Regions from separate parts of the Nissabacter sp. SGAir0207 genome, predicted to be linked through region 3. Evidence: riboswitches for the same ligand, from Rfam matches in the RefSeq annotation. Region 3 holds a riboswitch; each other region holds the start of a gene.
The links. Region 3 has a riboswitch for thiamine pyrophosphate ahead of thiM (hydroxyethylthiazole kinase). Riboswitches for the same ligand answer to the same signal wherever they lie in the genome.
Positions count from the first base shown of each region.

Region 1 (4,003 bases), 1.6 Mb from region 3:
CTCATCAGCAGGAAGAAGCCGGTTGCCAGCACGATGCCCGGCATCGCCAGAATCACCATGCCGCTCAGCTCCAGCGCCTGTGCGCGGCCCCGCTGCTGGCGCAGGCGCAACTCACGGCTGCTCCACAGCAGCATCATGGCAAGCAGCAGGCAGATCAGCCCGGCACCCAGCGCGATGCGCAGCGAGGTGAACAGCGCCTGCCACAGCGCGGGCTGTTGCAGCACCGCTGGCAGCGCCGGGTTGAGGCCATCGGCCACCACCGCCAGCAGCGGCGGCAAAATCAGCAGCAGCGCCAGCGCAATCAGTCCGCCATCCAGCAGCCGCGCCGACCAACTGTCCTGCGGGTTGCGCCACTGCACCGCCTGCGTGTGGCCGCCCGGCAGTGCCCGGTTGAGGCGCTGGCTCAGCAGCACCAGCCCCAGACAGCAGCCGAGCTGGAGCAGCGCCAGCAGCGCCGCCCGGCCCAGATCGTAGTCGTAACTCAGCGCCTGATAGATCGCCAGTTCAATGGTGGTCGCCTGTGGCCCGCCGCCCAATGACAGCACGGTGGCGAAGCTGGCAAAGCAGAGCATGAAGATCAGCGCCGCCGCGGGCAGCAGTTGCCGCCGCAGCGCTGGCCACTCAACAAAGCGCCACTGTTGCCAACCGCTCATGCCCAGCTGCGCCGCCAGCTGGCGCTGCTCCACCGGGATGCCCTCCAACGACTGCAACAGCAACCGGGTCGCCAGCGGCAGGTTAAAGAAGACGTGCGCCAGCAGGATACCCTGCAAGCCGTAGGGTGAGAAGGCGTAGGGCAGGCCGAGCCAGCCACAGAGCGCGGCCAGCCACCCCTGCCGACCATAGACGCTCAGCAGGCCAAACACCGCCACCAGCACCGGCAGCACCAGCGTCATGGCGCACAGGCGCAGTAGCAGGCGGCGGCCGGGAAAGCGGCGGCGGAACAGCGCGCGCGCCAGCGGCAGCGCTGGCAGCACCGAGCAGAGCGCCGACAGCAGCGCCTGCATAAAGGTGAAGCGCACCACATGCCACAGGTAGCTGTCCTGCGCCAGCGCCCGCCAGTTGGCGACCGGCGCGTGCAGCCACAGCGCGCCGAACGCCAGCCCGGCCACCGCCAGCAGCAGCCCGCCGGCGATCAGCCCCGGCAGCAGCCAGCCGGCGATCAGCGGCTGACGGCGGTTTGCCATGCCCGGATCCAGTCGGCGCGGTGGGTGGCCACGTCAGCGGCGCTGTAGCTCAGGGCGGTTTTCGGTACGCTCAGGCTCTCGAAGCCCGCGGGCAGCGGGGTGTCGGTGGCCGGGTACATCCAGTTGCCGGTCGGAATGGTTTGTTGGAATGCCGGGGTGAGCATGAACTTCATGAACTGCTGCGCCAGTTGCGGCTGGCGGCTGGCAGCCAGCTGGCCAGCCACCTCCACCTGGAGATAGTGCCCCTCGCTGAAGTCAGCGGCGGCGTAGGCGTCGTTTTTCTCTTCAATCAGGTGGTAGGCCGGTGAGGTGGTGTAGCTCAGCACCATGTCCGCCTCGCCCTTCAGGAACAGGCCGTAGGCTTCGCTCCAGCCTTTGGTGACGGTGACGGTCTTCTTCGCCAGCTTCTGCCAGGCCGTTGGCGCGTCATCGGCATAGACCTTCTGCATCCACAGCAGCAGCCCCAGCCCCGGCGTGCTGGTGCGCGGGTCTTCATAGATCACTTTCAGCGGGCGGTCGCTCTCCACCAGCTCGCGCAGGCTGGTCGGCGGGTTTTGCAGCTTCTGCTTGTTGTAGACGAACGCGAAGTAGCCGTAGTCGTAGGGCACAAAGGTGGTGTCCTGCCAGCCACCCGGCACCTTCAGCGCGGCGGTGTCGACGCCCGAGGGCGCAAACAGCCCGGTCTGGGCGGCGGCCTGCACCAGATTGTTGTCCAGCCCCAGCACCACGTCCGCCGGGCTGTTTTTGCCCTCCATCCGTAGCCGGTTGAGCAGCGAGACGCCATCCTCCAGCGGCACGAATTTCAGTTCACAGTGGCACTCCGCCTCAAAGGCTTTTTTCACCGCCGGGCCGGGGCCCCACTCGGAGGCGAAGGAGTCATAGGTGTACACCGTCAGGACAGGCTGGGCAGCCAGCGTCGGGGCAGAGATAAACAGCAGGCAGGACACGATCTTTTTCAACACTTTGCGCTCCTTGGCAGAAGGGTGGCAAAGGAGTTTGAGCAAGCAGGAAGCACTCTCAAATCCCTCCGCCGGTATTAACCGGATCAGGTTCGACGGGACTCTCTCAGCCAAAGCTGGCAACTGACGCCAGCATTTCGCACCCCGTTGAGAACGCGCCATTGTAAAGGCTTACTCCGGCGGGCGAAAGGGCGGCGTGTCAAGGCTCCGGCGGCGCGAACCACGCGGATTTGAAGTCGAACCAGCCGAGGGTGTTGAGCCGCACGCCGCGCATACTGCGCTGGCCCTGCAACTGCAACCAGTGGTGGAACAGCGGATGGATCTGGTGGCTGGCGACCAGCGAACGGCACCACTCCGCCAGTGGCAGTTGCTGCTGACGCCAGGCAGCGGCCTGCGATGCCGGTGGCTCCTCCAGACAGTGGTGCAGCAGCGGCAGCTCGTAGAGGCTGGCGAACAGCGAGTACTCCAGCGGCAGCGTGAAGTTGACGCTGCCGAGCCACAGGTCGCTCTGCGCTTCCCCGGCGTGCCACTGGGCATACTCCAGCGCCTGCACCCGCAGGGTGATGCCCTGCGCCGCCAGCAGCGGTTGCAGCGCGCGGCAGATGACGCCGAACTCCGGGTGATCGCGGTAGTAGGTGAGGGTCAGCGTCGTCAGGCCAGCCGGTTTGGCGGGCTGCGGGGGGTGGGTGCGGTGGTGCCAGCGCGGCAGCAGCCCGAGCGCCGGTGACCAGTAGCGCTGGTAACGGCGCTCGGCATGGTTGAGCAGCGCCGCCGGGTTGAGCAGCTCCGCCAGCCAGGCGCGCACCTCTGGCCGGGCGGCGGTGGCGGATCGCCGGTCAAACAGTACGAAGTAGCACCCCTCCTCAAGCCGGTTCTCCAGTTCGCGCGAGCCGGTGTCGTCCGCCTGCAACTGCACGCCGGAGGAGACCAGCTCCTCACTCAGCTCCGGCTGCACCCAGATGGTGACCTCATCAATCAGCGCGCGGTAACCAAAGTAGTCATCAAAGGCGCGGATACGCAGTTGGCTGCGGTGGTTGCGCACCACCGCGTAGGGGCCAGTGCCGACCGGATGGCGCGCGAAGCCGGGCAGCGTCTGCCACTCGTGCGGCAGGATCATGGCGCTGACGCTGCTGAGCAGCCACGGTAGCCACTGGTCTGGCATGGTCAGGGTGATGTCGATGACGTGCGGCGTCGGCGAGCGGATGGTCGCCAGATGGTTGAAGAGCGGCAGATGCTGGGCGCGCGTCAGGGAGGCGATCACATCCTCCATCTCCAGCGGCCGCCCGTGGTGGAAGGCGATGGCCGGACGCAAATAAAAGCGCCAGTGCAGCGGCGTCAGCGCCTGCCAATGGTGCGCCAGATCCGGCTCCAGTTCCCCGTTTTCCTCATTTATCCGCGTCAGGCCGCTGAAGATCTGGCGCGCCAGATGGGTCTCCGAGCGGCGCAGGGGCGAGCCGGGCAGCAGGTTGCTCATCGGCCGGTAGTAGAGCACCCGCAGCAGGTGCCGCCCCTGACGGAAGCTGCGCCCCAACTGGCCCAGCAGCATCTGGCGCGCCACCTGCCGGTCACCAAGCAGCTGCACCAGTTGGTCGGCGCTGCCCTGTTCCAACAGCTCCTCTGCCCGCTGGCGCTGTAACGCCAGCCCGGATTGCAGGAAGGTGAGGGTGGAGCGGCGGCCGCGACCCGCCTCGGCCTGCCAGCGTAACCAGCCAGCCTGTTGCATGGCATTGAGCAGCGAGCGGACGTGGCGGCGCGAGCAGTTGAGCAGCGCGGCCAGATCCGCCAGCCGGGTCTCGGCCGGTTCGCCGTGGAAGTGTTGCCACAGGCGGATAAACTGCTGCTGGCGGCGGGATGTCGGCA
Region 1 is NZ_CP028035.1:3,220,247-3,224,249, reverse strand. Features, by position in the region: gene thiP (thiamine/thiamine pyrophosphate ABC transporter permease ThiP) at 1-1,184, opposite strand, end outside; gene thiB (thiamine ABC transporter substrate binding subunit) at 1,160-2,143, opposite strand; TPP riboswitch at 2,189-2,300, opposite strand; gene sgrR (HTH-type transcriptional regulator SgrR) at 2,343-4,003, opposite strand, start outside.
Region 1: it holds a riboswitch for thiamine pyrophosphate, as region 3 does, so the genes downstream of both, thiB (thiamine ABC transporter substrate binding subunit) here and thiM (hydroxyethylthiazole kinase) in region 3, are expected to answer to the same signal.

Region 2 (4,003 bases), 1.3 Mb from region 3:
CAGTAACTCCGCGGTGGCCTGACGCCAGTCGCGTGCCTGTGTGATGGCGCTGACCACCGCGATGCTGCCGACGCCGGTAGCCAGCACCTCCGGCGCGCGCGCGATACTGATGCCGCCAATCGCCACCGTCGGGAAGGCACCCTGTAGGCGATCAATGTGCCGCGCCAAATCGCGCACGCCTTGTGGGGCAGAGGGCATCTGTTTGGTCTGGGTCGGGAAGATGTGGCCCAACGCCAGATAGGAGGGGCGCACGGCGATCGCGCGCGCCAGCTCCGCCTCATCATGGGTAGAGACGCCAAGGCGCAGCCCGGCCTGCCGGATCGCCGCCAGATCGGCGCTGTCCAGATCCTCCTGCCCCAGATGCACGCCATAGGCCTGATGCCTGATCGCCAGCCGCCAGTAGTCATTGATGAACAGCCGAGCCTGATACCGCTGGCCAAGGGCGATGGCCTCGACAATCGCTGGCTCTGCCTCGGCGTCCGGCAGATCCTTGATGCGCAGTTGGAGGGTTCTTACGCCAGCTTCCAGCAGGCGGGCGATCCACGCCACGCTGTCCACCACCGGGTAGAGGCCAAGACGGTGCGGTACGGGCGGAAAGGCGGGCAGGTTACTCATTGCTGGCCTCCGGTTGCAGGGCGGCTTCTTGGTAAAGCTCACTGCCTTGGGCGCGGAAGGCGGCGGACATCTGGTCCATGCCAGCATCGCGTACCTCAATCGGGTGGGCGGCGGCGTAGTCGCGCACCTCCTGGGAGATCTTCATTGAGCAGAACTTCGGCCCGCACATGGAGCAGAAGTGCGCCACCTTGCCGGACTCCTGCGGCAGCGTCTCATCGTGGTAGGCGCGGGCGGTGGCGGGGTCCAGCGCCAGATTGAACTGGTCTTCCCAGCGGAACTCAAAGCGCGCCTTGGACATCGCGTTGTCGCGGATCTGCGCGCCGGGGTGTCCCTTCGCTAAATCGGCGGCGTGGGCGGCAATCTTGTAGGTGATCAGCCCCTGCTTCACATCCTCTTTATTGGGCAGGCCGAGGTGCTCTTTCGGGGTGACATAACAGAGCATCGCGCAGCCGAACCAGCCGATCATGGCGGCCCCGATGCCGGAGGTGAAGTGGTCATACCCCGGCGCAATGTCGGTGGTCAGCGGGCCGAGGGTGTAGAACGGCGCTTCATGGCAGTGCTCCAGCTCCTCGGTCATGTTGCGGCGGATCATGTGCATCGGCACATGGCCGGGGCCTTCAATCATCACCTGCACGTCATACTCCCAGGCAATTTTGGTCAGCTCGCCCAGCGTATGCAGTTCAGCAAACTGCGCCTCGTCGTTGGCATCCTGAATAGAACCGGGGCGCAGGCCATCGCCCAGCGACAGCGAGACGTCATAGGCGGCGCAGATTTCACAAATTTCGCGGAAGTGCTGGTAGAGGAAGTTCTCACGGTGGTGGGAGAGGCACCACTTCGCCATGATGGAACCGCCGCGCGAGACAATGCCGGTCAGGCGCTTGGCGGTCATCGGCACGTAGCGCAGCAGCACGCCCGCGTGGATGGTGAAGTAGTCCACGCCCTGTTCGGCCTGCTCCAGCAGCGTGTCGCGGAACATCTCCCAGGTCAGGTTTTCGGCCACGCCATTGACCTTCTCCAGCGCCTGATAGATCGGCACCGTGCCAATCGGCACCGGGCTGTTGCGCAGGATCCACTCCCGCGTTTCGTGGATGTAGCGGCCGGTGGAGAGATCCATCACCGTGTCCGCGCCCCAGCGGGTTGACCACACCAGCTTTTCTACCTCCTCTTCGATGGAGGAGGTCACGGCGGAGTTGCCGATATTGGCGTTCACCTTGACCAGGAAGTTGCGGCCAATGATCATCGGCTCGGACTCTGGGTGGTTGATATTGGCTGGGATGATGGCCCGGCCCGCTGCCACCTCCTGGCGCACAAATTCGGGCGTGATGTCAGGTGGCAGCAGGGCACCAAAGCTCTGGCCGGGGTGCTGCTGGCGCAGCACTTCACTGCGGATGCGCTCGCGCCCCATGTTTTCGCGCAGGGCGATGAACTCCATCTCCGGCGTGATGATCCCCTGACGGGCATAGTGCAACTGGGTGACCCGGCGGCCCACCTTGGCGCGCTGCGGCTGCGGCAGGTGCTCAAAACGCAGGTGATCCAACCCCTCATCGGCCAGTCGCTGCTGGGTAAAATGGGAGCTGACGTGGGAGAGCGGCGCGGTATCTTCGCGTTCGGCAATCCAGCCGGCGCGCAGTTTCGGCAGGCCAGCGTGCACATCCAGCGTGGCCTCGGGATCGCCGTAGGGGCCGGCGGTGTCATAGACCGGCACCGCCTCGTTTGGCTCATAGCGCGGGGCCTCTTTGCTGCCGCCGACCATCGTCGGGCTGAGCTGGATCTCGCGCATCGGCACCCGGATGTCCGGGCGTGAGCCGGTCAAATAGATGCGGGTAGAGTTGGGGAACGCGACGCCCTGCAGGCCGTCAATGAATGCCTGAGCCTCAGCGCGTTGCTGCTGGCGGCGGGAGACAGGTTTGGTGATAGACATAGCAAATTCCTTCCGTATGAGTATGGGAACGTTGCTTGTCTGGAGTGGTTTTCGGCGGGAGTAACAGAATGGGGCCGGGGGCGCGCGCAAAAAGGGTGCGCGCAGCCCCGGACACGAAATTACTCTTGTTCCCTTCGCGGGTACTAACCCGATCAGGTTCCGCGGATCCCGAATTAACGGTCTCAGCCTGGCATCCACATGATGCGCTAGGCACTCCGACAAGAAGCCTCAGTATACGAGGCGGATAAAAAACGACAACCCTTGTAGGGTCATCGGGACTGCAAATCAGGCTGGGCGAGCAATCGCCGGATCGTTAGCGACCGGCTGCTCCAGCGGCAGGGCGGCGGCCTCAAGCGCCAGGCCAATCAACTGGTCTTCAAACTGGAAACGGGCATCCAACGCCACGCCGATTTCGGCCAACGCCTCATGGAATTCGAGGATGTTGTCGTGATCCAGGGTGGTTTCCATCGAGCGATCGTAGAGCGCCATGATGCTTTCGGTATTGCCTTGCAGGGCAGGATAGAGCTGGGTGGTGATCACCATGCGCGGGCTTTGCGTGCCCTCAATCCCTTGGATGATTTTGTCGTAGATGTGGAAATGGCCAGCCGAGAGGTAATCCACCAGACGATGGCAGAAGTTATTCAGCGCCTCTTCATCCAGTGGCGTATGCTTTTCTTTATGCGATTTTAAACCGACCAGCGTGCAATAGGCGACTAATAGCTCTTTACGTTCATGCAGCCATTGATCAATTAACTCATTACTGCCGCCAACGCGCTGAGTCAGTCTTTCCAGACGGTTTAGCATGGTGGACTCCGTGAGCAAGAAAACGTGTTTAATCGTTACTAATATGTAAAAGTCACAATCCCAGAGTGTCAGTGTAGTCGAGGTTATGCAATAACAATATGGAAATTCAACTCACAGAATCACATCAGGGCTGGTGGGTGATCAGCCACGAGGGCAAGCTGTGGCTGCCGAAGGGCGAACTGCCGGTTGGCCCGGCCACACAATTCTCACTGGTGGGCAAAGCCGCCCGCCAATTGGGCGAATGGCAGGGACTGCCGATCTGGCTGGTGCGCGAGCCGCGGCCAGCGGAGATGGCCTCTGTGCGGCAGCTTATCGACCAGGATCGCGAGCTGTTCCAGCTGGCCGGGCGCGGTGTGCAGCTGGCGGAGTTCTACCGTTCGCACCGCTTCTGTGGCTACTGCGGCCATGAGATGCATCCCAGCAAAAAAGAGTGGGCGGTGCACTGCCAGCACTGCCATGAGCGCTACTATCCCCAGATTGCCCCTTGCATGATCGTGGCGATCCGCCGCGGTGAAGAGATCCTGCTGGCCCAGCACGTTCGCCACCGCAACGGCATCCACACGGTGCTGGCCGGTTTTGTCGAGGTCGGCGAGACAATGGAGCAGGCGGTGGCGCGCGAAGTGATGGAGGAGAGCAACCTCTGCGTGAAAAACCTGCGCTATG
Region 2 is NZ_CP028035.1:3,583,543-3,587,545, reverse strand. Features, by position in the region: gene thiE (thiamine phosphate synthase) at 1-615, opposite strand, end outside; gene thiC (phosphomethylpyrimidine synthase ThiC) at 608-2,536, opposite strand; TPP riboswitch at 2,649-2,764, opposite strand; gene rsd (sigma D regulator) at 2,822-3,340, opposite strand; gene nudC (NAD(+) diphosphatase) at 3,439-4,003, shown strand, end outside.
Region 2: it holds a riboswitch for thiamine pyrophosphate, as region 3 does, so the genes downstream of both, thiC (phosphomethylpyrimidine synthase ThiC) here and thiM (hydroxyethylthiazole kinase) in region 3, are expected to answer to the same signal.

Region 3 (4,003 bases):
GGGTCGGTGCCTGCGATGGTCAGGGCGTTAATGCGGGTCATGGGCGCGCCTCCCCAACCTGTTGCCACAGCGCATCCAGCAGGTGCGGCAGTAGCGTACCCGGCCCGGCGGCCTGCGCGGCCGCCCGCTCCCCGGCGCGCGCCATCAGCGCACAGGCGGCCGCGACATGATCCAACCGCCGCCCCTCCAGTGCAGTAAAGCCCGCCACCAGCGCCGACAGCGCACAGCCGGTGCCCACCACTCGCGTCAACAGCGCATCGCCCCCCGCCACCGCCCACGTCTGGCGGCCATCGGTGATGTAATCCACCGCCCCGGTTACCGCCACGATCGCACCGCACTGCTGCGCCAGCGCCTGCGCCGCCGGTAGCGCCCGCAGCGAGTCGTCGCCGCTGTCTACGCCGCGCCCCAACGCTGGCTGGCCCGCCAGCGCCAGTATCTCCGAGGCATTGGCGCGGATCGCCGCCGGGCGCAGGTCAAGCAGCCGGCGGGCAAAGTCCGTGCGGTAGGTGAGCGCGCCGACCGCCACCGGATCGAGCGTCCAGGGCGTACCGGCAGCGTTGGCGCTGTCGATGGCCGCCAACATGCTCTCCGCGCGGGCGTGGTTCAACGTACCGAGGTTGATTAGCAGCGCATCAGCCAGCGCGCTGAACTGCGCCGCCTCCTGTGGCTCCACCACCATCGCGGGCGATGCGCCGACGGCCAGCAGCAGATTGGCGGTAACGGACTGCACCACCTCATTGGTCAGACAGTGCACCAACGGCGCACGGCGCGACAGCGCGCGCCACGAGGCATCAGCAAGATCGGCGGGCAGCGCCAACAGGGTGGGATCGGTAGGGGACAGCATGGGCATTCTCCTTACCGGCGTGAAAGAAGGGGGTGCCGGCAAGGCATCCTGACTTCCCTACGCTGGCATTATCCAGTTCAGGTAATACGGGTATTTCTCAGCCTTCACCAGGAAGGGCACCCCGAGTCATTGGTCGCTGTATTACAGCGCGTCCAGCATAAGCAACCCACCGGTAAGTTGCAAATAACTTCGGGGGCTTATGATTAGCATAATTATATTTTGCGTTATTTTTAATCTGAAATACGTTGATTCAAATTATGACAAATCCCAAACGGAAGGAATATTTTTTACCTTTTCTGATATTAAGGGATAAATTAATGCGTGGTGAAATAACGTATCAAGGTGAAATAGTCGGGCCTGAATTAGCGCAGCAGCTGCTATCTTATAATACCCATAACCGGATGCTCTCCGAATCGCATATTGAGACACTGGCAGATTTAATGAAGCGCGGGCTATGGAAAAGGAACGCCCAACCGGTTCAATTTATTGGCACACCTGATAACCCTATTCGCTGTATTGATGGGCAGCATCGTCTCCATGCAATTGTCAAAGCTGGCGTAGACGTCTATATGACGTTGGCATTCAATGTGCCAGAAGAGTCTGCTGACACCATTGATAATGGCAAGCGCCGTACGCACGGTGATCACATCTTTTTCCGCGTACCGGGCATTAAACCTGGGCCGGCGAAAGAGATTGGCGTCATTGTGCCTACCCTCATCATTTACGAACGCCCCACCATTGTGCAGTGGTGCCAGAGCGGCCAACTGGCCATGAAAGGTGCCTCTTCAGCAGAGGTGGTCAATTATGTACAGAAGCACAAAGAGGAGTTGTTGGCCGCCTACGAGTGGGTGGATAAACACTGTTTCCCTACCCATAAATCACTCCGTTCCCGTTCAGAGATGATGCTTATTCGAGTATTAACCCGACGGGTGGATCCCGCAGCCTCAGACAGCTTCTGCTCTCAAATCTACGGGGACGTCAATTTGCAGCCTGAGACCATCGAGAAGGTCATATATTCATGGCTGCTTGATATGATGATGAAAGAGGAAGAGAAACATACAACACCACATATACGCTACACTATGGCTAAGGCGTGGAATAAAATCCGATCCGGTAATAATAAGAATATTAAATTACGACACCTGATCTATAAAAAGGGCGAGCCTGCCCAACGGTTCAAATGAGCCTATCACCTTCCTTAAAGAGAGAAGGCATTTCCCTTTTTACCTATTTTCTTTGCCCCTATAAAAGCGCCCGGCGGGCGCTTAGGGTTTGGCTTTTTTCTTCTTCCCTTTGTCAGGGGTTTTGATGGTCTCGGTGACGGTGGTTTTTGGCCGCCGCTTGGCCTCTTCCGGATCAACGAACTGGCCGGTCTCGGTGTCACGCACTACTTTACGCTCGTCCATAATGGCCTCACTGTGCAGGATGGTAAGCTAAGGCTATTGCCCTGCCCCCTTCCCCGCAAGCCCGCGCGGCTCACAACGTGTGATTTATCTATTTATAATCAATAAATTATCTGCATTTATCCACTCAGCGTGTCAGGCGGGTGCATGAAGGCGCTGGCGGCGTGTACTACGCTGAAGATAGCCCAAGGGCTTCTGGTTCACGTCACACAAGGAGTTTTGATGATCATTCGCCCCTATCAGGAGGCAGACCGCCCCTTCCTGCGCACCCTCTATCTCGCGGCCCGCAAGCAGGCCTGGCCCTGGCTGGAGAGCCACGACTGGCGGCTGGAGGATTTTGACCGGGCCGTGCTGGGCGAGACGGTATTGGTGGCGGAGCACGAGGGGCGTCCGGTGGGGTTTGCCTCACTGTTTGAGGCCGAGAACTTCCTGCATAACCTGTTCGTCGCCCCAGAGGCACAGGGGCAAGGGGCCGGGCTGGCGCTGCTCCAGGCGGCGCAGGAGACTTTTACCAGTACGGGCGCGTTGAAGTGTCTGGTGCGCAACACTGACGCGTTGGCGTTCTACTGTCGGCATGGCTGGCATAAGGTGAGCCGTGGTACGGCACCGAATGGGGAGTATTTTCTGCTGCACTACCCTGTGACGCGCTAAAGGCGCAGGCGGGGTCAGGACGTGATACGGCAGGTTTTCCGGGAGGATGGCCTGAATCGAAAAACCTGCCGCATCGTGGGTTGCTGAATAATCATCTGGGGAGCGGCTGGCCGGTCACGGCTGGTGCCTAAAAACTCCCCCCTAAGCAGGGTCCCTTGCGGTGTCTGGCATAGTGTCAGGCGATGGCCTGCCCTATGTAATAAAACGTTTTCCTGGTATACGTTATCTTTTTTAGGGTTAATAAAACTATCCAATCCTCAACCTGATATATGACGTATTATCGGCTCCGGCGCCCGCTGTACCGGGTGTGACTCTTCGCTGGAGATGCTAATGATATTGCCACAGTGCACACAGTACTGAACCTTAATGATGGTGTTGCCACTCTGGCTATCCTTAATGCTTTTTACCTGGGTTTGATAATCCTCGCCACTTGCCAGACACTCAGGACAGACTTCATTGCTGTCTTCATCATTTGAATTTTCTTTCACATTCCCTCCACATTTTGTTAGCAAATACTAACAAGCCTAGCAGCGATTACAGATGATGTGAAACCCCCAAACCGGGCTGCAACCCCCGCCATGCCTGATTTTTAGGCGATTCAGCCGGTTATCCTACCGACTTCAGATTATTCGGATTTTGCTTTCACCAATTTGGGCAAAGTGAGCAAGCGGTTTAAGTGAGAGCGCAACAAAACGACATCCGATGACACGATTCCCTCAAAATCCGTCTCTGCCGAAACAATCGCTTGGTTAATTGTTTGCGAGACATTTTCCGCCAGCGCCCGGTCCACTGTCAGGATCAGGGCAGCCAACACCAGCGATTGTGCCTCGACCTGCGCCGTCAAATCTTTGGTTTCCACCTCGATTTTTGACATTTTGATCAGGACATCTGCAACCAGATTTTTCATCGTCACCTCACAATGGCTTATTAATTGACCCTAGCACCCTCCCCGTCCGGCCGGACGCGCCCTGTCCATCCATGAGGCATAGTTTGAGATTTTATGTGTTTGGTGAGGGTACAGATGAGAGGTGTGAGAAGTTGTGAGCAGTGGGCATAAAAAACCCCTGCCTGAGCAGGGGTTTTGGAGGGGGTCAGGCGGGGGTTA
Region 3 is NZ_CP028035.1:909,599-913,601, reverse strand. Features, by position in the region: gene thiD (bifunctional hydroxymethylpyrimidine kinase/phosphomethylpyrimidine kinase) at 1-41, opposite strand, end outside; gene thiM (hydroxyethylthiazole kinase) at 38-844, opposite strand; TPP riboswitch at 882-978, opposite strand; gene C1N62_RS04040 (hypothetical protein) at 1,102-2,028, shown strand; gene C1N62_RS23125 (hypothetical protein) at 2,110-2,250, opposite strand; gene C1N62_RS04035 (GNAT family N-acetyltransferase) at 2,470-2,898, shown strand; gene C1N62_RS04030 (hypothetical protein) at 3,156-3,386, opposite strand; gene iraP (anti-adapter protein IraP) at 3,524-3,805, opposite strand; gene guaA (glutamine-hydrolyzing GMP synthase) at 4,001-4,003, opposite strand, start outside.